One region of the Clostridium sp. 19966 genome, then DNA from elsewhere that is predicted to be linked to it. Evidence: a T-box and tRNA genes for the amino acid it is inferred to sense, from the RefSeq annotation. Region 1 holds a T-box; the other holds one or more tRNA genes.
The links. A T-box is a leader RNA that pairs with one kind of tRNA and senses whether it is charged. The one in region 1 lies ahead of pheS (phenylalanine--tRNA ligase subunit alpha), so its partner is inferred to be a tRNA-Phe.

Region 1 (15,351 bases):
ATTTATAATCATTTTTTTCAGTTATCTTTACTGAATTTACCGAATCATCCAAGTTATTTCTAAGAAAATCTATAGCTTTTGCTATTTTTTCTTGACCTTCTTTTCCTTTTAGTTCTAAAGATACTAACTTTTCTTTGTAATAGCCATATTTATTATATAGGTTTATTAATGCCTCATATAGTGAAATTCCTTTTGATTTATAGTAAAGTGTCATTTCACAAATTAAAGTAGCTGCAATTACTGCATCCTTATCTCTTACAAAATCTCCAGAAAGGTATCCGTAGCTCTCTTCAAAACCAAATATGTAGGAATGATTTTTATTTTCTTCAAATTCTTTTATTTTTTCACCTATGTACTTAAATCCAGTAAGCACATCCATCAATTCTACATTGTATTCTTTTGCTATTTTTCTTGCTATCTCTGTGGTAACTATAGTTTTTACAACTGCTCCATCCTTTGGTAGCTTTCCTTCTTCAGTTAAGGATGAAAGTATATATTCTGTAAGAAGTGCTCCTGTTTGATTTCCAGTAAGTACTTTGTAGTTTCCCTCACTTACCTTGACTACCACACCTATTCTATCACAATCAGGATCAGTTCCAAATATTATATCTGGTTGAACATCCTTTGCCATCTCCATTGCTATATTAAATACCTTTGGTTCTTCTGGATTTGGATAAGGTGCTGTAGGGAAGTTTCCATCTGGAAGTTCCTGTTCCTTTACTACAACTAAATTTGTATACCCTAGTTCATTAAGTACTCTCCTTACAGGAACATTACCACTACCATGTATAGGTGTATAAATTATTTTTAAATCCTTAGCCTTTTCCTTAACAAGCTCTTTTCTAATTGTAAGGCTCTTTACCTTTTCATAATACACTTTATCTACATCTTCACCTATGATGCTTATTAAATTACTTTTAATTCCTTCGTCTAAGGTAACTTTTTTAATTTTTTCAAAGTTGTCAACCTTTTCTATGCAGTTTAATATAGTTTTAGCATTATTGTCAGTAACCTGACCTCCATCTTCTCCATATACTTTATATCCATTATATTGCTTTGGATTATGAGATGCAGTGATAACTATTCCTGCTTTGCAATTTAATTCTCTTACTGTAAAAGATAACATTGGAGTAGGTCTTAAGCTTTCAAATAAATATACCTTTACATTATTTGCACTCAATATTTCTGCTGCAGTCTGAGCAAATTCCTTAGACATATTTCTTGAATCGTAGGCAATTGCAACACTCTTCTCATCGGAATAAGCTGCATTAATGTAATCTGCAAGTCCTTGAGTTGCTTTTCCAACAGTATATATGTTCATTCTGTTGCTTCCTGCGCCTATTACCCCTCTGAGTCCACCTGTTCCAAACTCTAATTCTTTATAGAATCTATCCTCTAGTTCTTTTTCTTCGGATATATTTTTCAATTCATTCTTTGTGCTTTCATCAATTAATGTTGAATTCAACCAAAGGTTGTATTTTTCTTTGTAATCCATATTATCCCTCCTAACACATTTAACATTTGTTATTATACTACAAAATAGTATTAATGAAAAACTAGTTTAAGAAAATATTGTGATTTTTTATAGTTTTTATTGTATTTTAAAAGAGCATTACATATACTATTATTGCATTTTATAAAGAAGGCGGTGTTATAAAGCGGTGTACAAATTTGATCAAAACCAAACCCCATTATTTGACGCATTAATGGAATATGTTAAAAATGATACTATTCCTTTTCATGTACCCGGTCATAAAAAAGGAGTAGGAATGGATGGTGTATTTAAAGCTTTTATTGGTGATAATCCATTTAAAATAGACGTTACCGTATTTAAACAAGTAGACAGTCTCCATCACCCCACAGGGTCTATAAAATTGGCCCAGGAACTAGCGGCAGATGCTTATGGATCTGATGCATGTTTTTTTTCTATTCACGGAACTTCTGGAGCAATACAAGCAATGATTATGTCCGTAGTAAACAATGGTGATAAAATACTGATACCTAGAAATGTTCATAAATCAGTTACTGCAGGTATAATTTTAACTGGTGCTGTACCTGTTTACATGCAACCAGAATTGGATAAAAAAATAGGTATAGCTCACGGAGTAACTCCAGAGACCGTGAAAAATACTTTAAGAGCTAATCCTGATGCTAAGGCTGTACTTGTAATCAATCCTACCTATTATGGAGTTGCTACTGATATAAAGAAAATAGCTGATATAGTTCACAAATATGATATTCCTTTAATAGTAGATGAAGCTCATGGCCCTCATCTAAAATTTAATGCTAAACTTCCTGTATCTGCCATAGATGCGGGAGCTGATATTTGCTCGCAAAGTACGCACAAGATAATAGGAGCCCTTACTCAATGCTCTTTACTTCAAGTTAATACAAAAAGGGTTGACGCATCAAGAGTGCAGCAAATTTTGAGTTTGCTGCAAACCACTTCTCCATCCTATATATTATTGGCATCTTTAGATTGTTCAAGAAGACAAATAGCACTTCATGGGAAAGAGCTTTTAGACAAAACCATCGATTTAATAAATTATGCTAGAAATGAAATAAATAAAATTCCAGGTTTTTATTCTTTTAGTGATGAAATTTTAGGCAATCCAGGAGTCTATGCCTTAGATCCAACTAAATTGACTATAACCTGCAGGGACTTGGGTATCACAGGTTATGACTTAGATATGATTTTATCTAACAAATATCATATTCAGATGGAATTATCTGATTTATACAACATTTTAGCTGTAGGATCCTTTGGAGATACAAGTGAAAGCATCGATTCTCTTATTTCGGCATTAAAAGAGATAAGCAAAGAATTCTCAAACAGAACCAATAAAAAGCCTGATTTCATAGATGTGCCTCCAATTCCTGATTTAGTATTAAATCCAAGGCAAGCATTTAATTCCTATAAAACTCCTGTGAGCTTAAAGGACAGCGTAGGACAAATAAGTGGCGAATTTTTAATGGCTTACCCTCCAGGAATTCCAGTACTATGCCCAGGTGAAAAAATCACTTTTGAAATTGTAGATTATATACAAAACCTTAAGAAAGCAGGTCTCTATGTCCAAGGTACAGAAGATCCTAATGTTGAATATATAAAAGTAGTTAAAATTTAATATATTTTTACAGGCAAAACGAGAGAATTGAATTCACTCTCTCGTTTTATTATAATCTTCTTCAAATTCTGCCAGTTCATTTTCATTATATACTTTTATACCATTTTCCAGTAAGAGTTCTGCAGTTACTCCGCTGCCTGCTACAATCTTACCGCTGAAGGTTCCGTCATATACCTTTTTATTACCACAGGAAGGACTATTGCTTTTCAATATAGCATATTTTATGTTAAACTTTTTAGCTATATATAATGTCTCCTGTGCTCCTTTGACAAATTCTAGGGTACGATCATTTTCTTTATTATCTATGACTTTCCCTACCCCCATTAGTATTTCAGAGGATTTAGAATTAAAAATTTCTGCCGGATTTCTTGGGGTTGTAAGTCCTCCCAGTTGCTCTGGGCATACTGGTATAACTTCATATTTATCTATAATATTCATTAATGCTTGCGATAAATTATTTTCTCCCGAATATTTGCAATTTACACCCATTAAACATGCACTTATAAGTATCATTTTAATTCTACCACTGTTGCGCCGCTTCCACCTTCGTTAAAAGCTCCTAATCTATAGCTTTTAGCATGAGGATGACTTTTCAGCAAATCATTTACTGCTTTTCTCAGCACTCCAGTTCCCTTCCCATGTATTATTGTGACCTCTGTAAGCCCTGCCATATATGCATCGTCTAAATATTTATCTACATTATATATAGCATCTTCTGCATCAAGTCCTCTTAAGTCTATAGACATAGGCACACTTCTTAAATTCAACTTCAATTCTCTTTTAGAATTAGGTACTTTAGTATTAGTTTTTACTTTTCCTGAAGCTCTAAGATCCTTTATATTAACACTTACTTTCATTATGCCTGCCTGCACCTGTAAGTCTCCTTTATTATCTGGCAGTGTTAATATGGTAACCTTTTGATTTAATGATGAAAGCATAACTTCCTCACCGACTTTTACATTCTTTATATGCTCTCCCTCATCAGTCTTAGTACTATTGTCTTTGCTAGAAATACCTTCAAGCTTATCCTTTAGCCTTTTTCTTTCATTCTCAAGTTTGTTTCTTATATCACCATCATAACCCATTTTCTCTAATTCTCTTACATTTTTCATTACTAAATCTGCTTCTTCTTTAGCATCTCTCAAAACAGACTTAGCTTCTCTTTGGGCATTCTGCATAATATTTTCTCTATGCTTTTCCAGATTATATAATTTTTCTTGATATTTCAATTTTATTTTTTCTGTTTCCGCTTTTAGTACTGAGGTTTCATGAGCATTCTTTTCGGCTTCAATACTTTTTTCTTGAAGATTCATAATAAGATCCTCAAATACTAAAGCATTACTGGATATATTCTTTCTAGCTTCCTCAATTATATAGTCTTCCAAACCTAATCTTCTAGATATTTCAAAAGCATTAGATTTACCTGGAATCCCCACCAAAAGCTTATAGGTAGGTCTAAGAGTTTCCACATCAAATTCAACGGAGGCATTTTCCACATGCTGGGTCTTGAGAGCATAACCTTTGAGCTCACTATAGTGAGTTGTCGCTATAATCCTAGTGCTTCTTGATCTAAGATTTTCAAGAATTGCAACCGCAAGAGCTGCTCCTTCCACCGGATCAGTTCCTGCTCCAAGTTCATCGAATAAAACTAAAGTATTTTTATCCGCTTTATCCATGATGTTTACTATATTTTTCATATGTGAAGAAAAAGTTGATAAGCTCTGTTCTATACTCTGCTCATCTCCTATATCGGCAAAAATCTTTTCATAAAAGCTAACTACTGAATTTTCACCAGCCGGTATTAATATTCCACTCATAGCCATTAAATGAATAAGTCCTATAGTCTTTAATGTAACTGTTTTTCCTCCAGTATTAGGGCCTGTTATAACTAAAGATGTATATTCTTTCCCTAAACTCACAGTTATAGGCACCACTTTTGATTCTTCTATCAAAGGATGTCTTCCTTTAATTATATAGAAGCTTCCATCCTCGCTGACTATAGGGCAGGTTGCATTAATATGGTAAGCATACTTAGCCTTGCAAAATATAAAATCCATTTCCCATAATATATCAGCATTATTTTTTATAACTTTTATGTTGCTCGCAATTTTTTTCGAAAAATTTGAGAGTATCCTCTCTATCTCAGCCTTTTCTTTTAGCATGAGTTCTCTTATATCGTTATTTAGTTCCACTAAGTTCATAGGTTCTATAAATAAAGTAGCCCCTGTAGAGCTTTGGTCATGAACTAGTCCAGGAACTGAACCCCTATGCTCTGATTTTACAGGTATTACATATCTATCTCCTCTTACAGTGTAAAGATTATCTTGAAGATATTTAGAGTACTTCCTAATAAGTTCATTTACCTTATCCTTAACAGATGAATTTTTATTTTTAAGTTCTTTCCTCACAGAATATAAGGTTTCACTGGCTCTATCGCTAATTTCATCTTCGGCTATAATAGCAGACAATATCTCGTCCTCTAACTTCTTAAAAGGAACTATGCCTTCACAAATATTTTCTAAAGCTTCATAAGGCTCTTCTTCATCCTTATGTATAACGTATTCTTTTAGTCTTCTTGTAGCAGATAATATATTAGCTATCCTATATATCTCGCTGCAGCCTAGACTGGCACCCTTTTCAGCCCTTGATAATCCATCTCTTACATCATAAACGCCTTCAAAGGGAGCTGCGCCTTTCTTAATGTATATATCTAAGGCTTCTTTAGTTTCCTGAAGTCTCTCTCTCATGTCATATATATTTTCGTAAGGCTTTAAATTATCTATTAGTTCTTTAGCTGCAGCAGTTTGGGCATAATATTTTATTTTTTCTTTTATTTTGCCAAGTTCTAATACTCTTAAAGCTTTTTCATCCATGTATATCAACTCCTATACTACAAAATGCAAATTTTACTCTACTCCTCTTTTATAATGCCCTCTAGTGAATTTATCCATTTGGAAAACCTTGTTTTCCTTAATTGCTAGAGCTATTTTTTTTGTTTCTTCATAGTTTTCATCTATAAAGTCTACTCTAAAACTATCCATGCCAAGATCTTTTAATTCCTTTATCTGTTCAGTCAGATTTATTGGCACGCTATTATATATATGGCTCCTGCAATATATGTCTGTACATACTATGAAGTCTTCGCTCATCCTATCTTTAAGATAATATTTACCATTTAAACAAGGCTGACTGCATTTAGAAGCAGCTGTTTTTCCGCCTGCTATACTTCCTATGGGACAATATTCACTTACCATAAGTTCTATTTTACCATAAATTAGATATTGAAGCTTTTTATTTTTTTTACCTATATTATATATTTCATTTTTGTTTAGTTCCAAACTTAGAGATGCACTATCACAGTATTCCTCAATAAATTGTGCAGCACCGCTATTAAAAATATTCAATTTATAATCTCCAATTATGCTTGTTTTGCCGCTAAATATTTTTATAATTCCTAAATTAGCTGTTATTATCCCTTTAATTCTGTGAAGATTTTTTTCTATAAGGTCTTGCACATATCCAAATTCTTCCTTTATAATATTAGGAATCTTTAAGTAAAGTCCTTGTATATCTATACTTCCTATTTTTATAGAATCCTTTCCCTTCCTAAAAAAATCTATTGCCAGGTTATCTACATTTAGGTCTTTAAGCGCTTCGTATTGCTCATAAGTAGAAGCTATAAACAGGACTCCGCTCACCTTATTTTTATCCTTTGATTTATGCTTTAAAGTAAGTTCCTTGCAAATATAATTTCTTCTATGGCTACTTGTGATATCCTCTTCTATATTTTTCAGAAGCTCTCTTCTCACATCATTAATTGCTGCAGCTGATAAAAATCCTTCTTCAATATTTATAAATTGGATTCTATTGATGATAAATGGCGTATTACCTGTTTTTTTTATTTTATCTTCCAAGAATTCTTTCGAAACGGGTTTTTTAAGAACATTTTCCACTTTACTGCCGCTAGCAATATATTCTTTACCTAAATAATTAGTTTCTATAACAATATTTTTTCCTATTTCAAAATTCACAATTACATCTAAAGGTAATTTTTTAATATATTTGTCCTTAAAACTTTCTTTTAATTCTTCATTAAATTGATTATCATTAGTCTTATATACTACATCATTTTTCTTAAATATCTTAGGCTGCAATTTTACAATCGTACCTTCTGCCGCCTTTTCAATCTCTACTCCATTTTTTAGTATTTTATTTACTATGGTTCCGCTTTCATCTACTCTTATACCATCTTTTACACTAATAGCTTCTAAAAGCTTTATGGAACCATCTTCCAATACTTTTCCTATAGGTACTCCAGTGTTTTTGGGATTTCCATAAGCCATCATATCTTTTCCTGTATTGCCAAAAAGATATGCCTTTGAGAAACCTTCCCTGTTAAACAGCTGAAGAAGTCTTTTATTTTCATATTCTAAGTCGTTACTCCAGTTATTATCATAATAACTATCTATAACCCTCCTATAGGTGGACACCACTCCAGCCACGTATTCAGGCCTTTTCATTCTTCCTTCGATTTTCAGAGAACTAACATTACCCTGGATTATGGATTTTATATCTGCTAAAGTACATATATCCTTAGGACTTAAAAGATACCCAGACCTTTGTATTTGATTACTATTATTTATAAGTTTATATGGGAGTCTGCAGGTTTGAGCACATCTTCCCCTATTCCCACTTCTGCCTCCAAGCATGCTGCTCATAAGGCATTGTCCAGAATAGCATACGCAAAGCGCTCCATGGACAAATATCTCTGTTTCATAGTCTTTAGATATTTCTGTTATTTCCTTTAAGCTTAATTCTCTTGATAACACAATCCTTTTAAATCCGTTATCTATTAAAAGCTCACAAGCTTCTTTATTGTGCACAGTCATCTGAGTAGATGCATGTATTTCAAAGTCACTAAATTGACTCTGCATAATATTTAGAAGACCTAGATCCTGTATTATAAGAGCATCCACTCCCATTTCATACATATGTTTTATATATTCAATAGCCTCTTTGAGCTCAGAATCCTTTATTAAAGTATTTACCGTAATATACACCTTCACACCATAGATATGGCAATAATCTACTGCTGATTTCATATCTTCTAGAGTGAAATTTTGAGCATAGGCCCTGGCAGAAAATTTGCTTCCCCCCATATATATGGCATCAGCACCATTAGAAACGGCTGCATACATACTTTCTAAATTTCCAGCAGGAGCTAATAACTCTATTTTCTTATTCATCTCAATCATCTCTCCTATTTAAATAAAACCCTATAAAAATCTGATACAGCTTATATAATATCATATTATTAGTTTATAAGCCACTTTATAGGATAATAAATAACAAAAACCCATTGTCACAATATATGACATGGGCTTTTATTATTTGTTTTCATTCAAAAGAGGATTTTTAATCTTCTTGGCTTTAACCAAATCTATTTGTTTATCAACTAATTTATTTTGAAGATCTATAACCTTAAACTTAGCAGTTTGCAGCTGAAATTTTAGTTCCCTGTTATCTTCTTTATATTTCAAACATTTGTCTTCAGCTTCTTTTGCTTCCTTTCTAAGCTTGGAAAGCTCTTCTTTAAGTTTATCAATCTCTGTATCTTTATCTTTTAAAATATTTTCATCCTGAGAATTGACCTTAGCTAACAGCTGTTTTTTTTCTTCCTCTACCTTATCTACTTCTTCCTTAGAGTCTTTTAACTGCAATGATAAATTTTTCTTTAATACCTTTAATTCTTCTAGCTCATCTAAAAGATCTCTATACGCTGAGTCGCATTTAAAAAGATCATCTACAGCATTAACTGTAGATAATACAGCAGCAGAAGTCACACTAAGCTTAGGATTGTTTTCTAGTATAAGTTTAATTTTTTTGTCCACATATCCCGCAACTTTTTGTAAGTACTCTTCCTTTTCTTCTCCTTTTAAATTATATTCAACCCCATTTATATTAACTGTAATTACATTCATGCAAAACACCCTCTTAGATAATGTTTATTATATATTTTAACATAAACTACAATTATATTAAATATATATTGAAGAATTTACACAACAGAAATCTTTTTAGTTGTGTAAATTCCAATTATACTATCTAAGTTGAGCACCTAATTTAAATTCTAATGCTTTTAATACTTTATCATGAACTTTATTAACTTCAGCATCTACTAGAGTTTTATTTTCATCCCTATATACTATGGAATAAGCCACTGATTTCTTACCTGCCGGTATTTGCTTTCCTTTATAGATATCAAATAGCTTAATCTTTTCTACTAAATTACCGCCTTGCTTTTTAATAGTACTTTCGATATCTGTTGCAAGTACAGAATCATCTACTAGTAAAGCTATATCTCTAGTTACTGCAGGATATTTAGGAAGCGGTGTATATTTTTTATCTAAATTAGCATATTTATATAGTGTATCTAAATCTATCTCAGCTATATAAGCTTCTTTATCTAATTCATAATTTTCACATACATCCGGATGTACAGCTCCTAATGTAGCTACTTTTTCTTTTTTAATATATAAAGAAGCAGTTTTTCCAGGATGATAGCTAGGATTTTCGCTCTCTCTTGCTACTGAATAATCCTCGATACCTAAAACCTCTAAAAGATTTTCAATTATACCCTTTAGATTTAAATAGTCTGCATTGCCATAGAAACCTATTGTAAGTACATTTTTTTGAATCGGAAGAATATTTTCATCCTCTAATGGTATATAAATTCTCCCCATTTCAAATAAATAAGCTTCTTCATTGCTTCTTAAATAGTTTCTTGAAAGACTCTCCATCATTGAAGGTATCATGGAGGTTCTCATAACACTATAATCTTCTCCTAAAGGATTTTTAATTTTCACCACTTTTCTAAGCTCATGATTTTCAGGCAGGCAGATTTTATCAAAAACTTTTGGACTTACAAAGGAATAGCTTATAGATTCGTTTAAGCCGCTAGCCATCATAGCTGCTATAACCTTATCATCCGTCTGCTGTTTTATATTTTTTCCGCCCTTAGTAGAGTTACTGCTTATTATTGTAGTGGGCACCTTGTCATATCCATATATTCTAGCAACTTCTTCAGCGATATCTTCTCTTATATTAATATCTATCCTAAAGTTAGGTACTTCTATTTTCAATAAGTTTCCTTCTACCTCAGTCTTTAGCTCTAATCTATCTAAATACTCTTTCATTTCCTCCAATGGAATATCTGTTCCTAAAAACTCATTTATCCATGGACCATCTACAGTTAGACTTTTTTCTTGTTTTGGGTTTTCATATATATCTATGGTTCCCTCTGCTATTGTACCAGCCTGTAAAAGTTCTACCAAATAGCAAGCTCTATCTAAAGCAAGTCTAGCTGTTTCTTCATCTATATCTTTCTCAAATCTTGATGATGCTTCTGTTCTAAGTGCTAAAGCCTGAGAAGATACTCTTATATTAGTTCCATCAAAGCTGGCACTTTCAAATACAACCTCAGTAGTATCATCCTTTATTTCAGAATTAAGTCCACCCATTATTCCAGCTATACCGATAGTTGTTTTTCCATCCTTTATGCATAATACATTTTCTGAAAGTTCTCTTTCAGCTTCATCCAAGGTTACAAATTTTTCTCCTTTTTTAGCCCTCTCTACTATTATATTTCCTGTAGAGATTTCTCTCTTATCATAGGCATGCATAGGCTGACCCAGCTCTAACATTACAAAATTTGTTATGTCGACTATGTTATTTATAGGTCTAACCCCTGCTTCAATCAGCCTTTCTCTCATCCACTCTGGAGATGGACCTATTTTTACATTAAATACAGCTCTAGCCATATATCTTTTGCATAGTGAATCTTTAATAGCTACATTTACAAAATCTTTAACATTCTTACCAGCTGATGCTGTAAATTTTGTATCTGGTAAACTATATTTTAATCCAAGAGTAGCTGCAGTTTCCCTTGCTATTCCTACTACGCTAAGACAATCAGGCCTATTAGAAGTTATTTCAAAATCAATAACTGCATTCTCCAAATCCAGTACTCTTTTTATATTCACTCCAATTTCCGTATCTTCAGGAAGTATCATGAGACCATGAACTGGATTTTCAGTTGCTATTCCAAGTTCTTCTTCTGAACACATCATTCCATTAGATACTATTCCCCTAAGCTTCCCTTTTTTTATTTTTATTCCACCAGGAAGAGATGCACCATGAAGAGCTACTGGAACTATGTCATTTTCTTTCATATTCTTAGCGCCTGTAACTATTTGTATTGGTTCTTCCTGTCCTACCTCTACAGAGCATACTACTAATTTTTCTGCATCTGGATGAGGCTCTATCTTTAGTATCTTGCCAGTAACCACATTTTGGATCTCTTCTCCGCCTTTTATTACTTCTTCTACATTTGAACCGGATAAGGTAAGTCTATCTCCTATTTCATCCGGTGATATATTAACATTAACATAATCTTTTAACCATCTAACTGGAACTTTCATAAAATATACCTCCTAGAATTGATTTAAAAATCTCATATCACTTTCATAAAGCAGTCTTATGTCATCAAGACCATATTTGAGCATAACCATTCTATCTACGCCCATACCAAAAGCAAATCCGCTATAAACCTCTGGATCTATTCCTCCATTTCTTAATACCTGGGGATGAACCATACCACAGCCTAATATTTCAATCCATCCACTTCCTTTACATACCTTGCAGCCCTTTCCTCCACACACGAAGCAGGAAGCATCCATTTCTGCTGAAGGTTCTGTAAATGGGAAATGATGCGGTCTGAATCTTGTTTTTATTTTATCTCCAAACATCTTCTTAGCATAGGTATCTAGAGTACCTTTAAGATCTGCAAAAGTTATTCCCTTATCCACTACAAGCCCTTCAAATTGAAAGAATATAGGTGAATGCGTAGCATCTACAGCATCTGATCTAAAAACCTTTCCTGGCGATATCATCTTTATCGGTGGCTTATTATTCTCCATATATCTTATCTGAACAGGAGAAGTTTGAGTTCTTAAAACTAAATTATCATTTATATAAAATGTATCCTGCTCACTTCTAGCTGGATGATTTTTAGGAATGTTTAAAGCCTCAAAGTTGTAATAATCAAGCTCGATTTCAGGTCCATCCTCTACTGAAAAGCCCATAGATATGAATATTTCTTTCATTCTTTCCAAGGTCTGTTCCAAAGGATTTCTTTTCCCTATCACCTGTTTTTTACCTGGAAGTGATATATCTATAATATCATTCTTAAGAGTATTTTCTTTTTCCTTATTCTTTATGGATGTTACTATTTTTTCTAGAGATTCTTCAATAGAACTTCTAACCTCATTAGCCAGCTTTCCAATTACAGGTCTCTCCTCAGCGCTTAAGCTTCCCATACTTCTTAATATAGTAGTAAGTTCACCTTTTTTGCCAAGATATTTTACTCTTATATTCTCAAGCACAGCACTATCCACAGAGGACTTTATTTCGTCTAATGCTGCCTTCCTTATGACCTCTAACTTTTCTTTCATAGTAAATCTCCCTTCCTAATTTAAATATTTTTCAAAATTTATGTACTGTATTATAAAAAAGAGCATAAAAAAACCGCCCCAAAAGGGACGGATATTCCGCGGTACCACCCTAATTAACAGATTATTCTCTGTTCTCTTAGTTATAATAACGGTATTAACCGCTAATTGCTAAATTTAAATAAATTTCACAATTAGTGCTCCGAAGTGAACTTCAATATCTTCCTATTAAAAAAGGCTCTCAGTCCATGACCTTTTATCCCTGGTAACAATTCAATATCTACTCTCTTCATCAATGCATTAAATCTTTATTTAATAGTATTATAATCATATAACAGACTTTTTTCAAGCCTTTTTAACATTTTGTCTTAATACTTCATAAAGCATTACAGAAGCAGCCACAGATGCATTCAATGATTCAGCCCCGCCTGGCATAGGTATTTTAACCTTTACATCCGCTTTACTAAGCACTTCATCACTTATTCCATTGCCTTCATTTCCTACTGCAATTATTGTTTTTGAAGTATAATCCAGTTCATAAAAATCTTCCTGAGCATCAAGAGCACTTACCACTAATAAATATCCATCTCTTTTAAGCTTCGATAAGAATTCAAATTTTTCATCTTTCATCACTGGAATATAAAAAATCGATCCCATGGTAGATCTTAAAGTTTTATCATTATAAGGATCAACAGTTCCAGCCGTATATATAACTCCAGAAGCATTTACTGCATGTGCTGTTCTTATTATAGTGCCCATATTACCTGGATCCTGTAACTTATCTACAAGCACATATATACCATCACCACTGGATATAGCCTCATTCTTTGCATTGACAACAGCTGCAATTCCTTGAGGATTCTCTGTACTGCATAGTTCTTTAAAAAGAACATCTTTCAGTTCATATGTGTCATAATCATTCCATTTAAAGATTTTATTTTTTTGTGAGAAAGAACTACTTACAAATATTTTATCTATAGATGCATTAGCATTCACAGCCTCTTCAACAAATCTAATTCCTTCTATTATAAATTTTCCTTTTTCTTCTCTATATTTTCTTTCCTTTAGTTTTTTAGCATCTTTAAATAAGTGATTATCCTTACTGGTTATAGTATTCAAAATATGCCTCCTCAAAGTCTATATAAAAAAAGAAAATGCGACTCTTGCCGCATTTATCTTATGCATTTAACTGACTTTTTGCTACATTTACTAATTCAGTAAACCCTTTTGGATCATTAATAGCTATTTCAGATAACATTTTTCTATTTATATCAACGCCAGCTAACTTCAAACCATTCATAAATCTTGAGTAAGATAATCCATTTAATCTTGCTCCAGCATTTATTCTAGCTATCCAAAGCTTTCTGAAATCTCTCTTCTTTAATCTTCTTCCAACATAAGCATTTCTTAATGCTCTTATAACACTTTCATTAGCAGTTCTAAATAACTTGCTCTTACCACCATAGTATCCCTTTGCAAGCTTTAGTACTTTTTTATGTTTCTTATGTGAATTAATTGCTCTTTTAACTCTTGCCATTTAATATACCTCCTTTACTTATCCCTATTATAGATATGGTAATAATTTCTTCATTGTTTTTTCTTGAGTTGTAGAAACGTAACCAGTTTTTCTAAGATTTCTCTTTCTCTTTGAGCTCTTCTTAGTTAATATATGGCTTTTGAAAGCTTTAGCTCTCTTTAATTTTCCACTTCCTGTTTTCTTAAATCTTTTTGCTGCACCTCTATGGGTTTTCATTTTTGGCATTATAAATCCTCCTCCCAGGTTTAAGCTCTTTTTGGAGCCAAAATTAATATCATGTTCTTTCCTTCAAGTTTCGCAGGTTTTTCAACCACGCTTACATCTTGAACTTTATTAACAAAGCTTTCAAGTATCTTATGTCCTATATATGAGTAGTCAGCTTCTCTTCCTCTGAATCTTACTGTAACTTTTACTTTATCTTCATCTAAAAGAAACTTTCTAGCATTGTTAGCCTTTATTTCGATATCATGCTCTTCTATAGTTGGGCTAAGTCTTACTTCTTTAAGATTAACAACCTTTTGTTTTTTCTTAGCTTCTTTATCCTTTTTAGATTGTTCATAGATATATTTTCCTAAATCCATTATTTTGCACACTGGCGGAACAGCATTAGGTGATATCATTACTAAATCTAATTCCTGCTCTACAGCCATTTTCAATGCTTCATTGCTAGATACTATACCTAACATCACATTTTGGCTGTCAATCAATCTAATCTCTTTTTCTCTGATTTCCTCATTTACTATAAAATTTTTGCTAATAGCCTTTCACCTCCAAAAATTTTTTTAGATATACTATTCTAAGCTTTTAGAATCATATCGTCTTAAAATAATTAATATCCTATTATTAAACCTTTGCCTAATATTAATTTTAGCACAGGCTTATATACAGCCGTATCATAGATGTGCGACTTTATGTATTAAAAGTGTTTCAAACAACTTTTAGAGTAAAAACTGCAAAATCTAATATAGAAGTTCACATCTGGTTTTTAAAGCAAATAAAAAGGCGGCTCAATAGCCGCCTCTATAATCAAAATCATAAAAGTAACCTTAACAGTCCTACCGTAAGGTGAGAAACGGCTGTTTCTTCTTAACATAGAGTATTATACACTGATAAATTTTTATTGTCAATATTTATTTTATTTTTTCTGTAACTCTATGTTTATACATATTATCTTCATTCA
Region 2 (15,351 bases), on a different contig from region 1:
TGGTCCTATAGGGGTTGAATTTAAGAACAATGTTAAAAAAGCTTGGTGGAAAAAATTTGTTCAAGAAAGCCCTTATAATGTAGGTGTTGATTGTGCAATACTTATGAATAGCGAAGTTTGGGTTGCTTCAGGACACATAGGAGGCTTTTCTGACCCTCTTATGGACTGTAAGGAATGTAAGTCAAGATTTAGAGCAGATAAGCTTATAGAGGATCATATGACTTCTCAGGGAGCAGAAGTAGCTTCAGCAGACGGATGGACTAATGAGCAGCTAAAAAATTATATAGATGAAAATGGAATAGTTTGTCCAAAGTGTGGCAAGAAAAACTTTACAGATATAAGAAAGTTTAACCTTATGTTTAAAACCTATCAAGGAGTAACAGAAGATTCCAAGTCAGAGATATATCTAAGGCCAGAGACAGCACAGGGTATATTTGTTAACTTTAAGAATGTTCAGAGAACTTCAAGAAAGAAAGTTCCATTTGGTATAGCACAGATTGGTAAATCCTTTAGAAATGAAATAACTCCAGGAAACTTTATTTTCAGAATAAGAGAATTCGAGCAGATGGAACTAGAGTTCTTCTGCAAACCAGGAACAGATTTAGAATGGTTTGACTATTGGAGAGATTATTGCTGGAACTTCTTATTATCTCTTGGCATAAATAAGGATGTCTTAAGAATGAGAGATCACAGCAAGGAAGAACTATCCTTCTATAGTAATGCTACTTCAGACATAGAGTATTTATTCCCATTTGGATGGGGTGAGCTTTGGGGTATAGCTGACAGAACTGATTACGACTTAAGCAAGCATGCAGAACATTCAGGTCAGGATATGAGCTATCTAGATCCAAACACTAACGAAAAATATGTTCCATACTGTATAGAGCCATCTCTTGGAGCAGACAGAGTTACTCTTGCATTTTTAGTAGATGCATATGATGAAGAGGAGCTTGAAGGCGGTGATTCAAGAACAGTGTTGAGATTCCACCCAGCTCTAGCGCCATTTAAGGCAGCTGTACTTCCACTTAGCAAGAAGCTTTCAGAAAAATCTACAGAGGTTTATGATAAGCTAAGAAAGCATTTCAACGTGGACTATGATGAAGCAGGAAGCATAGGAAAAAGATACAGAAGACAGGATGAAATAGGGACTCCATTCTGTATAACTGTAGATTTTGATACTTTAGAGAACGATACTGTAACTTTAAGAGATAGAGATTCAATGAATCAGATAAGAATAGGCATAGATGAATTAGAAGCATATATAACTGAAAAGATGGAGTTCTAGTTTTGGCTCTGCTTTAAAAACATTGATATAATTTTAGAGTTTAGGCTTAGCTTTATGATAGCTAGGTTTAAACTCTAAAGGTATTATAAAGATGATTTTTAAGGCAAAGCCTTTTGTTATATTGTAGGTAGAATAAATTTACAGAATTATTTCTAAAGTGTTATAATTAATTATCAATGGGACAATATTTATAATAGTAGTTTTATAATTTATACTATACATATTAATTATATTAAGGTGGTATTTTAAATGAAAAAAGATTTTAAGGATTTTAAAGAATTCATAAAAGGCAAGAAAACAGCCGTAGTTGGCATAGGGGTTAGCAATAGACCTTTGATAAATTTTCTTTTAGATTTAGGGGCTTACGTAACAGCCTTTGATAAAAAGGGTGCTGAAGAACTTGGAGAGGCTGCAGAGGAATTTAGAAAAAAGGGCGTTAAGCTCTGTTTGGGAGAAAATTACCTTGACAGTCTTAAGGGGTTTGAAGTTATTTTTAAATCACCATCTATGAGAATAGACAGCCCAGCCCTGCAGACAGCAATGAAGGAAGGTGCTTATGTAACTTCTGAGATGGAAGAGTTTATGAGATACTGCCCTGCAAAGATGTATGGAATTACAGGTAGTGACGGAAAAACCACTACTACTAGCATAATATATAATCTTTTAAGTGCAGAAGGTTTTAAAACTTGGGTAGGGGGAAATATAGGTACACCCTTGTTTTCTAAAATAGAAGAAATGACTTCAAAAGATAGGGTGGTTTTAGAATTATCAAGCTTTCAGCTTATGACCATAGATACTTCTCCAGAGATTGCTGTAGTAACTAATGTGACTCCTAACCACCTAGATATTCATAAGGACATGCAAGAGTATATAGATGCTAAGAAAAATATATTTACTCATCAATCTTCAGATGGGATACTCATTATAAATGCTGAAAATGAAATAACTAAAAGCTTTGAAAAGGAAGCTAAGGGTGAAGTTAGAAGCTTTAGCAGCAAAACTAAGCAGGATGCTTATTTTGACAATGGAAGTCTATACTTGGGAGACAAGGAGATTTGTAAAAGGTCAGATATATTAATAAAGGGAATGCATAATGTAGAAAATTATTTAACAGCTTTTCTTGCAGTTAAGGATGAGGTTTCCGTAGAAAGCATGAGAAAGGTGGTAGCTACTTTTACAGGAGTTGAGCACAGAAATCAGTTTATAAGAGAAGTGGACGGAGTAAAATATTATAATGATTCAATAGGAACAAGTCCTACTAGAACTTTAGCTACTATGTCTTCCTTTGAAAAGTCAGTGATTTTGATTGCTGGAGGATATGACAAGCATATTCCTTTTGAACCTCTTGCTGAAAAAGGTATAGATATGGTTAAAGCACTGATACTTGTAGGAGCAACTAAAGATAAGATTAAAGCTGTATTTGAAAAAGAAATGGCAGAAAGAAAGGTAGAACTTCCTATATACGTAGTAGCTTCCTTAGAGGCTGCAGTACTTAAAGGTAAGGAAATCGCAGATAAAGGGGATTACGTGGTGCTTTCACCAGCCTGTGCAAGCTTTGATATGTTCCCTAATTTTGAAGCAAAAGGAAACAAATTTGTAGAAATAGTGAAAAGTTTATAATCCTTTGGAAAGAAGAAAATAAGTGAAAACTGTGCCTAGTGTGTCAATATGTATATATATGAGATATAAAAAGGATTGTGAAGAAAAATATGAATAAATTCTGTAAATCAAGGATAAATTAAAAAATAAATGGAGTGCCTGTGATAATATATCTTTTGTCACGAAAAGCAGAAGCTTAACGTTGAGCGGCCAGATAGCTCAGTCGGTAGAGCAGAGGACTGAAAATCCTCGTGTCCCTGGTTCGATTCCTGGTCTGGCCATCCTTTATGGCGCTATAGCCAAGTGGTAAGGCACGGGTCTGCAACACCCTCACCCCCAGTTCAAATCTGGGTGGCGCCTCCAAAATAATATCAGTAATTTAAAAATAGCTTATATAGTAACTTGTAAAAAGTTAACTGTATAGGCTATTTTTATTTTTGCATATATTGTGTATTTATGTGCATTTATGCAATTATATGTGCAGTTAAGTGGATTTTAACCTAGCATTTACACATGCATAACAAAATTAATATTCAAAGTGGGTAGAATGAATATGTTGTGTACAACTACAACATTTGGGTTGAATGACTATATAAACACTCTATGTAATTTTAAGTAAGCAATATTAAATAAGGAGGTTAAAAATGAGAAAAAAGACATGTATTAAAAATGTGGTAAGCTTATTAATTGTTATATCTATTGTAATAACTAATTCAAATCTAGCGGTTTATGCATCAATATTAAAAGATTCCCAGAGCCAAACCTCAATAACTTTATCGGCTTCCACTGCAGGTTTAAAAGATACAATAACTGTAACTGTTCAGAATGGCAGTAAAGATTCTAGTGCTTGGGTAGGGCTTTACAATGAAGCAGATACACCAGGAGATTCTTCTAGCGGCGGGGTTGCTTCTATATGGTGGAGCTATCTATCAGATCATTCAGCAGACGACCCCAGCCACAGCTTAGCCATTCAAAATGGAAATGGTGACTTTAAGCTTAATTTAGCTCCTATCAGCGGACTTGAGCAGGGAAAAAGCTATAAACTGCTATTATTTAAGGATGGAGGATATACTGTTGAGGCAAGTGCAAATTTCACCATTTCAGCGTCAGAGGTTGAACCTGATGTAAGCTTATCTTCCTCAACCGTAGCATTAAAAGATACCATAACAGTTACCATAAAAAATGCAAGTAAGGATTCTGAGGCCTGGTTAGGAGTATATAATCAGGAAGATACTCCTGGAAAAGTAGATTCTATGTTTTGGAAATATATCTACGGAGATACTAAAAATGACCCAGATCATAGCCTAGGCTTTACTAGCCCTAATGGTGAATTCCAACTTCCATTAGATACAATAAGCGGAATAAAGCAAGGGGAAACCTATAAGGTGGTACTCTTTAAAGATGGAGGCTATACGGTGGATGCCAGTTCTACCTTCTATGTTTCTGCACCACAGGCACCAGTACATAATTTAGAAGCAGCAGAAATTAAGACACAAGCATCTACAGCTCCTACGCTGCCAGCTACAGTAAGAAAAGATAATTCTGATGGAACCTTTAGTGAGGTAAATGTTATCTGGGACAAAATACCTTCATACCTTTACTCTAAAGCTGGAAGCTTCACGGTAGAGGGAACGGTAAATGGCATTTCAGAAAAAGCAAGAGCTGATGTAAATGTAGTAGAAGGAGAAGGCCCTTTATATTCATTTCAAGTTTTTAGTGATACACATATAGTATCCAATCTTAATTATATCCATGATAAAAATTTAGATAATGCTCTAAAGGATATTAATAAAGTAGATCCAAATAGCAGCAGGCTTATAATAAACGGAGATGTGGTAGATAGCGGTCTTGCAGCAAACTGGGATGCTTTTTCTACTATAGTAAACAGTAATAAGCATCCTAAAATAGATATGGCTTTAGGAAATCACGATACTTGGCAGGAAAATTCATGGATAGATCAGAATGAGTATGATATATCTAAACAAAATTTCATTAAATATTCAGGAGAGCCAAATGTGTATTATGATTATTGGCTTAATGACTATCACTATATATTCTTAGGCTCAGAAAAAAGTGATGGTAATAGTGCTTATTTTTCCGATACACAGCTAAAATGGTTTCAGCAAACTATAGCGCAGGACGTAAAAAATAACAAACCTATATTTGTATTTATTCATCAGCCTCTTTACGATACTGTAGCAGGTTCTAAGCCAGGACAAATGGATAAGAATTTGGATCAGGATAAAGAAGTGAGAGACATATTAGCAAAGTATCCTCAAGCAATTTTATTTACAGGGCATACTCATTGGGAATTTGGTTCTAAGGATATGTTCTATAATAAAAGTTTGTGCACAATGTTTAATGTGCCGTCCTGCGGATATTGCTGGACAGATGCTAATGCTGAGGATGATATAAGTGAAGGCTATTATATAGATGTGTACAAGGATAAAATATTGATAAAGGGAAGAAATTTTACTAAAGGAGAATGGGAACAGGACGGTCAGTATGAGGTGGACTATTCAGGTACGGACACAAATTCATCTATAAAGATCCTTGATAATTATATAAATCAGCAAAGCACCGCAGCAAGATTGGACAATATTACCCTAACAGCTGATAAGACTGCTATGCTGCTAGATGGTGCTGATAAAGCCAAAACAAGCTTGAAGGGAACTATGACGGATGGAAGTGCAGCAGATTTAAAAAAGGCTGAGATAAAATATTCAAGTGACAATCCAGAGATAGCAGCAGTAGATGATACTGGTACTATAACCCCTTTAGCTAAGGGAACTGCCAATATTACAGCAAGAGTTACTGTAGATGGAATAACTGAAAGTGCTACTCAGCAGCTTCAAGTAGAAAAAATAAAAACTGATGCTACATTAAAGAGTATTACTATAAATGGTAAAATGCTAAAGGATTTTGCTCCAGATACTTTAGGATACAGGGTTTTACTAGCACCAAATACTGTACTAGCTCCAAAGCTTGAGGCAGATCCTACAGATTCTGATGCAGCAGTTTCTATAAAGCAAGCTTCTAATTTACAGGACAAAGCAGTTATAACGGTAACTTCTGCAGATAAAAGTGTAACTAAAACGTATAGTATTAGCTTTGCAGTAGATAGCAAAGCTACAGTAGACCAGCCTGTATTTAGTTTGGATTCCTCTAAGGCATATACTGAAAAACAAAATTTGGCTATAAGCTGTGATACATCTAATGCTATTATTAGATATACGCTGGATGGCTCAGATCCTAATGAAAAATCAAGCATATATACCGGCCCTATAGAATTAAGTGATACCACCACAGTAAGAGCTATTGCCATAAAGGATGGCTTAAATAATTCAGATATTACAAGTTCCAAATATATTATAAATTTGCCAAGCGGAACAGAGCTTATTCAAAACGGCGATTTTTCAAGTGGAGCTTCCTTTTGGCAAACATACAATGGCGCAGATAACTCGCCTGCTGGTGTTGATAATGGGGAATTCAAAACTACCGTTGGAGATGTGGGAGACTATTACTGGTCAGTTCAGCTAAGTCAAGGAAATTTTAAGCTCAAAGGAGGAATAACCTACAGATTAACCTTTGATGCCAGGTCAACCATTAATAGAAGTATCGAGCCTTTAGTTGAAATTCCAGGTGGTGGTGATGGAAACACTTTCTTGGATAAGGTAGTACCTATAACCTCAGATATGAGCACGTATACCTGTGACTTTACTGTACCAGCTGATGTGGATAATGCACATTTGGTATTTTGCATGGGAAATGTAAATGGAATGGGGGCAGTAGCAGCACACGATGTATATATAGATAATGTTAGTTTAAAGAATTTGCCTGCTATAACAGCTGAACCAAGCTTTAGTGTAGATAGAGGTACTTATAGCTCGGAACTAAACGTGGCTATTACTAGTGCTTCTCCAGGAGCAATCATAAGATACACAACAGATGGAACAGATCCAACTGCAGCTTCACCTATATATTCCCAACCTATAAAGGTTTCTGCAAATACAACAATTAAAGCTTATGCTGCAAAAGCCGGATTAGCTGATTCTAAGATATCTGCTGTTACTTATAATTTCTCAGCAGCTGCAGCACCTAAATTCAGCATAAGCGGAGGAAGCTATGATAGCCCTCAGCAGGTAGAAATAATATCTGATACGGAAGGGGCGATAATTAGATATACAACGGACGGCACAGAACCAAATTCAAGATCACAAATATATAGCGGACCGATAACGGTAGCAGCTAATACTATTATTAAGGCTTATGCCTCTAAAGATGGACATACTGACTCTAAGGTTGTAAGTGAAGAATATACAATAAAATCAACAGTTAAACAATCTACTGATGATACAAATAATCCACCGAATTCATCAGGAGAATCAACCAAAGCGGCAGGTACAAATTATAAAAAATTAGTTCAGACAGGAAGTATAATTGACGGCAATCTATTAATAGCAATAGGTACATTATTAATAGCAATAGGTTTCTTTACTGTGTTTAAAAGAAAAGGTAACAGATAAAGCCTGTAATAGGAAATGTAAACTCCAGCATCTAGCAATATAACCTTGCTAAGTGCTGGAGTTTTTCTTCAAATAACCCTTTATTTAACTACCGCTTCTAAAACGTCAATGCATTTATTTTCAGCATTAAGTCTAACTTTTGCGCCTATTGGCAAGGTTAATCGTGGGCTTCCATGACCGCTCATTATGTGATAGCAAATGGGTATGCCTTTAGAGATAAAATTATCTTCGATAACCTGCTCTAAGGTAAAGCTTCTTTCATAGTGGGGAAGGGTGCAATTTGTGAATTGACCCAATAATACACCTCTACACTCTTTTAGTTTACCTGAAAGAGCTAGCTGAGCTAAGAGCCTATCTAATTTGTAAGGAGGTTCAGCTATATCTTCTAAAAATAATATTTTATCCTTCACATCAATTTCGTAATCAGTGCCTATGGAGGAACATATAACAGCAAGATTTCCCCCTACTAAAGTGCCTTCTATATTTCCAGAGAAATTTTTAAAGGTAAGAGGAGTTCCTTTTGGGTTACATATTCTGTAATTATCGTAGCCCTTCATAATACTCTGTTTAAGGCTATCTATACTTATTGGATTATCAGTACCCGAATTTGCCATTACTCCGTGGAAGGTAGTAAGACCACAGCGCTCATATATAGAATTTAATAGCAATGTAACATCACTAAAACCTATAAATATCTTTGGATTATTTTTTATTATATTAAAATCTAGGTAAGGAAGCATTCTTATAGTACCATAGCCCCCTCTATAACACATTATTGCATCAACCTTTTCGTCTAGAAAAGCGTCCATTAAATCCTGAGCTCTTTCCTCATCAGTTCCAGCTAGAAAGCCATATTTATCATAAAGGTGCTTGCCCAATTTTAATTTAAAGCCTAAGCCTCTTAGGCATTCAATCTGCCTATCTATCACTTCTTTTTCAGAAGGACTTGCAGGAGCTATTATTCCTAGAGTAGAATGTTCTAAAAATCTTTTACCTAACATGATAACCTCTCCTTAAAACATATCTTTTTTATTTAGAATACCTATTGCAATTAAGGCCATGCCTACAATAATTCCTAATATTATATAAAAACCATAGGGATTATTTCCAAAGGGGATTTTGCTCATATTCATACCGAAGAGACCCGATACCATATTAGGGATAGCCATGACAATGGTTACGGAGGCTAAAAGTTTCATCACGATATTCAAATTGTTTGATATAACTGATGCAAAAGCATCCATGGTACCAGATAGTATATTACTATAAATGTTAGCCATTTCTATAGCTTGTTTATTTTCTATTATTACGTCTTCCAAAACATCTTTATCTTCTTCATACTTTGTTATAAATTCAAGCTTAAGCATCTTTTCCAAGGTTATTTCATTAGATTTTAATGAGGTAGAAAAGTACACTAGAGACTTTTCCAGAGAAAGCAGCTGAATAAGTTCCTTGTTCTTCATGGATTTATGGAGCTTCTTTTCAATCATTATGCTTTTCTTATCTATTTGTCTAAGATATAAGAGATAGTAGGTGGCTACTCTGTAAAGCATCTGAAGAATAAATCTAGAACGCTTAAAAGCAAAAAAAGACTTAACCTTGCCATCTATAAAGTCAGTTACAACCTTGCTGTTTTTCAAGCAAACGGTAATTATTTCTTTCTCAGTATGGATTATAGCTAAAGGGTATGTATCATAAGTAAGAGAATTATCCTCCATTTCGGTAAAGGGGATATCTACAACTACTAATACGTTGCTGCCTTCTATATCAAGACGAGAAGCTTCCTCATCGTCTAGAGATGCTCTTAAAAACTCAAGGGGAACACCTGTCTTTTTAGAGACAAGTAATAATTCTTGGTCAGTAGGAGCTACAATGTTTATCCAACATCCAGCTTCTATATTTTCAATTTTTTGAAGTATGTTACTTCCATCATCAATGCTTTTGTATATGTTTATCATATAAATGGCACCCCCAAGATATTAAATTTACAGGATTATATACATATAAAAAATTGCATAATTAAAAGCAAGTATTAATTATGCAATTTTAATTAGACCTTATTGCATTTAAAATCCTGTAGAGTTCATTACAAAACAATTATACAGTAGCACTTTATAATGCACAACTTATTTTGATTTATAAAATTCACTTTTGATTTCGTCAATCAGATTTCTTTTTTCTAGAAGATCTATAGCTGTTAATATCAGAGCGTTGGCAGAAGAAATTATGGCTTCATCAGCGTAGGAAGATATGGTAGCATCAGCAAATTGCTTAGTGCCATATTGTATGTTATCCTCCTCGGTTACTCTTACATATGGATGTATTGTAGGAATTAGCTTACTTACATTGCCTATACTTAAGCCAGATTCTGTATTCTTTATTCCGCAGCAATCTATTATGCCTATTTCCTTAAGATTATGTCCAAAGAGTCGTGATAATGTGTCATTTGTGTGCATTTCTAAGTATGGAAGCTCGTAAATTGAATGAGAACAATCTAGTTTCATAATATTAGCTGTTAAATCAGATAAATTCCTTATATGCTTCTCAATTGTTTCTGCATTTGAATATTTGTCGGCTCTTATATAAAGCTTTATCTCACAAACATCAGATGGGAGAGATGGAGTATATCCTCCGTTGGAGAGGATACTATCTATTCTTAGGTTATCCTGAGAGCATTTAAGCAAGGTGTTTATAGAATTCAATATAAATATGCAGGCATCCATAGGAGAGTGATTGTTAGAACTCAAATATGTAAATCCGGAGCTGCCTTTAAATTTTACACTCAGAGGAAGTATGGCACGGGAAGTCCCACTCTGACAGGTTTTTACATCAGGATGAACCATCATTGCTAGGTCTATATCCTTAAAGGTACCTTGCTTTGCCATTGTAACCTTTGCACCGCCTATATATTCTCCTGGACACCCCAGCACAATAATAGATCCCCCAAGCTTATCAATAGCTTTTGTCAATCCAAGTGCTGCGCCTACAGATATAGCGGATACCGCGTTGTGACCATTTATATGCCCCTCTGGTAATAAGGCATCATATTCGCACAGCAGGCATATTTTGGGATAACCATTGCCATATTGTGCATAAAAAGCTGTGTCAATATCTAGATATTTTTCTTTCACATTAAACTTATTTTCTTTGAGAATATTGCATATATAAGAACATGACTTGTATTCATGGTAGCTCTCTTCTGGATTATTATATATATATTTTGAAATACCAGTTATTGTATCTTTTAGAGTAGTTAAATAGGAAATAGCTTCCTGTTTCATAATGATGACCTCCTTTAAAAAGATTTGCATTTGAAATTATTTTTTCCAAATAAAAAAAATATATTATAATTTCAAAAATAAAAAGGTGGACAAAATAAGATTTGGCTACATTGTGAATACAATATATTAGATAGGGCAACAATCAAAATAGTTTAATCATGTCATAAGGGGGTGCAAGCTATTATGCTGCACTTTGAAAACCAGTGAGTAAGAAAATTATGCATTATAAATTAACCTTTAAGAATAATTATATTTTTAATAGGGGCTGTTTTTATATTGTGTGATTTTCTATAATTAAGGGCAAGTGTATATATGCTTTTATTATACGAATTCAATAATGACGATTGGTATTGATGCAGCAAATAGCATTTTAAATGGAAAAACAAAAATGTATCATTTGTAGAAAAAACCACAGTAATGGTATAATAATTAACGGGAGATTTATTTGTAATACATGTGAAGCTAGACTTATAAACTCTAATATAGAAACTGATTTTTATAAGTATTACATTGAGTGTATGAAAAAAATAATTATGGAGCTTATGCTTAGAGAGAGAACATCGAAGTATGAAAGCTTTTATAGATAAATCTTAATATCCAGAAGGGACGGATGATGCTTGAGTAAAACACCTATAGTAGATGCCTTATCAAAGTATATCAAGGATAAAAATGCCCCTTTTTCAATGCCGGGACATAAATCTGGCAGGGGATTTGTTGTGAAAGATAATAAAGATATGCAAGAAATTTTTTTAAGTGGAGATATAACAGAAGTTGAAGGATTAGACAATCTTCATAATTGTGACGGAATAATTAAAGAGAGCCAAGAACTTTTAGCTAAGTTGTATGGAGCTTATAAATCATATTTTCTGGTAAACGGTAGTACCAGTGGAAATTTAGCTATGATATTCTCATGTTTCAATGAAGGAGACTCAATTATAGTTGAGAGGAATTGTCATAGGTCCATAACAAATGCTATAATTCTAAAAAAATTAAAACCCATATATATACAGAATTATATTAGCAGAAAGTACAATGCTCCTATATCTGTGGATATGGAGCATTTTTTTAGTGTAGTAGAAGAAACTGAAGCTAAAGGTATAGTGCTTACATATCCAAATTACTACGGCATAGCTTTTGATTTAAAAGCTTTAGCTAATATATGTCACAGCAGAGGAATGAAGGTTTTAGTAGATTGTGCCCATGGAGCTCATTTTGGAATCACAGAGCTTTTGCCGGAAAACCCAATTAAATTGGGAGCAGATATGGCAGTTATGAGTGCGCATAAAACTCTGCCAAGTCTTACTCAAACAGCTTTTTTACACGTAAAAGATAAAGAAAATATAGATAAGTGCAGCTTTTATGTAAGCTCTTTTTCAACTACCAGCCCCTCGTATATCTTTATGGCTTCCATGGATTATGCTAGAGATTATTTAGATGCTAAGGGTAAAAAAGAATTCGAACAATGCATAGAAGTGGTGAAGGAATATAAGTCAAGAATAAACAAGGAAACTGATTTTTATGCTTGGGAGCAAGGGAATATACAACAGGAATATTCCAAGCTTAATTTAAGGATAGATGAATCTAGAATTATTATATCTCCTGGTGCTGGTTACAATTGTCATAAGATATTAAGTTACCTTAGAAATAGCAGAGTTCAAGCTGAAATGACGGATGGGTATAATATAGTTTTTATTGCATCTCCTTTTAATACCAGAGAAGATTATGATATGCTCTTGACTTCTCTTATGAATTGTCCATTAGAAGAGTTTAGGGACAATCAGTTTAGTATATATATGAATAATATTCCTGAAAAGGCTCTTGAACCTTGGGAAGTATTTGAAAGAGAAAATTCAAAGGTTGAATTAGATGAAGCAGAAGGTAAAATAAGTGCAGTAAATATAGTCCCATATCCACCGGGAGTTCCAATTATTATGATGGGAGAAATAATAGATAAGGAAGCATTAGGTGTGGTAAAATATTATTTAAAAAACGAAGCTTCAATATTAGGGGTGGAAGATAACAAAATTAAGATAGTAATATAGCATTGGAAGGAGCTTTTGCTTGATATGGGGAAATTATTTTGCTTGATGGGAAAGAGCAGTACTGGTAAGGATACTATTTTTAAATATTTAAAAGAAGACAGAGAATTGGATTTAAGAGCTGTAACTCCATATACTACAAGACCTAAAAGAGAAAATGAAGTTGATGGAGTAGAGTATTATTTCATTGACGAAAATAAACTGGAAGAGTTTAAAGATAAAAATAAAGTTATTGAATTAAGATGCTATGAAACCGTCATGGGGAAATGGTATTATGGAACAATAGATGATGGACAAGTAAATTTAAAGAAGAACAATTATATTGTTATAGTTACTTTAGAGGCATATAATAATCTAAAAAAGTATTTCGGGGAAAAAAATGTTGTTCCCTTATATATAGCTGTGGATGATGGAGTTAGATTAGAGAGAGCATTAAACAGGGAAAGGCAGCAGCTTAAACCTAATTATAATGAAATGTGCAGAAGATTTTTAGCAGATGACAATGATTTTAGTATAGATAAGCTAAAATCTAGCAATATAGAAAAAATATATAGTAATGATAGTTTAAAAATTTGTGTAACTAGTATTAAAAAGGATATTTCGCAAATATTAACTAAAGATAATAAATATTAATAATTCATATATATTGTAGGGCTTAAATGTGATAAAATATACCTAAGATACAAAACTTTATAGATGTGCAACATTAAGCTTATGTAAAATATAAGTTCCAAGAAGCATCTGTAAAAAGGGGATTAGAAATAACTTATTATAAACAAGGAGGGGTAAATATGAAACTTATTATAGCAATAGTTCAAGATGATGATGCTAGTGATCTTATAGATGTGATTACAGAGGCAGGCTTTAGGGTTACGAAATTAGCAACCACTGGTGGGTTTTTAAAATCAGGGAATACTACACTAATGATAGGAGTAGATGCAGATAAGGTTGATAAAGTGATTGCATCTATTGAAGATGTATGCAGAACTAGAGATCAGGTAGTTACTTCACCTTCTTCCGTGGCAGGTGCTACTGGAGTATATGTGCCATATCCTGTAGAAGTAGAAGTGGGAGGCGCAACTATATTCGTCCTAGACGTTGATAAATTTCTTAGATTTTAGTTTTGATTATTTTGAGCGAACTCTAATTAGAGTTCGTTCAGTCATTATACAGTAAACTAAAGATGTTTACATTAGCTGTAGAGGAATACAAGGAGGAATATATGTATTCTGAAGATATAATAGGACATAAGGAATTAAGAAATTACTTTAATTCGGCTGTAGAAGGCGGAGTACTGTCCCATGCACACCTTATTATCGGTGAGGAGGGCATAGGTAAAAGTCTTATTGCCAAGGAGTTAGCGGTAAGAATAATAGGAAAGACAGAAATAAAACCCTATGTAGATATAATGGAATTTAGAGTTTCTAAAACTAAAAAATCTATTGGAGTGGAAGATATAAGAGGGATTATAGAAGAAATATCTAAAAAACCCTTTGAAGGCGATAAAAAAGCTATAATAGTATATCAGGGGCATAAGATGACTGCAGCAGCACAAAATGCTTTTCTGAAAACTATTGAAGAGCCTCCAGCTGGAGTTTTTATAATAATACTTAGCGAAGATAGTGAAGCAATATTAGATACTATAAAATCTAGATGCCAAATGCATAAGCTTACATCTTTAAGTAAAGATGAGATGATGGGGTTTATAGATAAAAATTATACTGAAATTTCTGATGAAGAAAAAATATCTGCTATGAACTTTGCAGAGGGAGTTCCAGGAAGATGTGATCATTTTATAAAGGACAATGATTTTAAAATTTTGAGATCAACAGCTTTAGAGCTGATTATAGATATAAATAAATTGAGTGATGCTGAATTTGAAAAATATTTAGATTTCCTTGTTAAAAATAAGGATATGAGCGAAGAAATATTCAGCTTACTGATATCTTTTATAAGGGATATTATAATATACAAAAATGTTAATAATAAAGAAAATATAATAAATAAAGATAAGTTTAACTATATAGAAGAATGCTCTGACAGCTTTTCATATAGAAAACTTCAAAAGATTATTGAAGCTTTGAATGAAGCTAGAAGTAACTTAAACAGCAATGTAAATCCTTCATTAGTTTTTCAAGTAATGCTTATCAATATGCTTCAATAATAAAATAAAGTATCAAAGGTAAGTTAAGTGTAAATAATATAAATAGTTAATAAAATGCGAGTGACGATGGAGGGAATCATGGTAAAAGTTGTAGGTGTTAGATTCAAAAAAGCCGGTAAAATATATTATTTTGATCCTAATAACATAGATATAAATCAAGGAGACAGCGTAATAGTAGAGACAGCAAGGGGAATAGAATTTGGTGAATGCGTAATAGGCACCAAAGAGGTTAAGGAAAATGAGATAGTAGCTCCGCTTAAATTTGTATTGAGAAAGGCTACTGAAGAGGATATAAAGATTCACAGGGAAAACAAAGCTAAAGAAGAGAGAGCTTTGGAAATATGCGTTGAAAAGGTTAATGCTCATAAGCTGGATATGAAGCTTATAGATGTTGAATATACTTTTGATAATAATAAAGTAATATTCTATTTTACTGCAGACGGAAGAGTAGATTTTA

Region 2: it encodes a tRNA-Phe, which carries the amino acid that the T-box ahead of pheS (phenylalanine--tRNA ligase subunit alpha) is inferred to sense. The anticodon was not compared.

The regions. Positions count from the first base shown of each region.
Region 1 covers NZ_JACTOJ010000006.1:16,096-31,446, forward strand. The annotation lists gene IAI10_RS07610 (phospho-sugar mutase) at 1-1,495, opposite strand, end outside; gene IAI10_RS07615 (aminotransferase class I/II-fold pyridoxal phosphate-dependent enzyme) at 1,662-3,125, shown strand; gene IAI10_RS07620 (DUF523 domain-containing protein) at 3,159-3,638, opposite strand; gene IAI10_RS07625 (endonuclease MutS2) at 3,635-5,998, opposite strand; gene IAI10_RS07630 (U32 family peptidase) at 6,032-8,371, opposite strand; gene IAI10_RS07635 (cell division protein ZapA) at 8,513-9,106, opposite strand; gene pheT (phenylalanine--tRNA ligase subunit beta) at 9,227-11,605, opposite strand; gene pheS (phenylalanine--tRNA ligase subunit alpha) at 11,618-12,637, opposite strand; T-box leader at 12,718-12,939, opposite strand; gene IAI10_RS07650 (RNA methyltransferase) at 12,980-13,753, opposite strand; gene rplT (50S ribosomal protein L20) at 13,812-14,171, opposite strand; gene rpmI (50S ribosomal protein L35) at 14,199-14,396, opposite strand; gene infC (translation initiation factor IF-3) at 14,417-14,929, opposite strand; ribosomal protein L20 leader region at 15,160-15,265, opposite strand; gene ytxC (putative sporulation protein YtxC) at 15,302-15,351, opposite strand, start outside.
Region 2 covers NZ_JACTOJ010000003.1:65,870-81,220, forward strand. The annotation lists gene IAI10_RS03795 (glycine--tRNA ligase) at 1-1,285, shown strand, start outside; gene murD (UDP-N-acetylmuramoyl-L-alanine--D-glutamate ligase) at 1,535-2,905, shown strand; tRNA gene IAI10_RS03805 (tRNA-Phe) at 3,093-3,165, shown strand; tRNA gene IAI10_RS03810 (tRNA-Cys) at 3,174-3,247, shown strand; gene IAI10_RS03815 (chitobiase/beta-hexosaminidase C-terminal domain-containing protein) at 3,529-7,410, shown strand; gene IAI10_RS03820 (LD-carboxypeptidase) at 7,491-8,411, opposite strand; gene IAI10_RS03825 (magnesium transporter CorA family protein) at 8,424-9,368, opposite strand; gene IAI10_RS03830 (M20 family peptidase) at 9,537-10,691, opposite strand; gene IAI10_RS03835 (sigma factor G inhibitor Gin) at 11,066-11,278, shown strand; gene IAI10_RS03840 (aminotransferase class I/II-fold pyridoxal phosphate-dependent enzyme) at 11,309-12,733, shown strand; gene IAI10_RS03845 (guanylate kinase) at 12,758-13,363, shown strand; gene IAI10_RS03850 (cyclic-di-AMP receptor) at 13,522-13,851, shown strand; gene IAI10_RS03855 (DNA polymerase III subunit delta') at 13,953-14,894, shown strand; gene IAI10_RS03860 (stage 0 sporulation family protein) at 14,973-15,351, shown strand, end outside.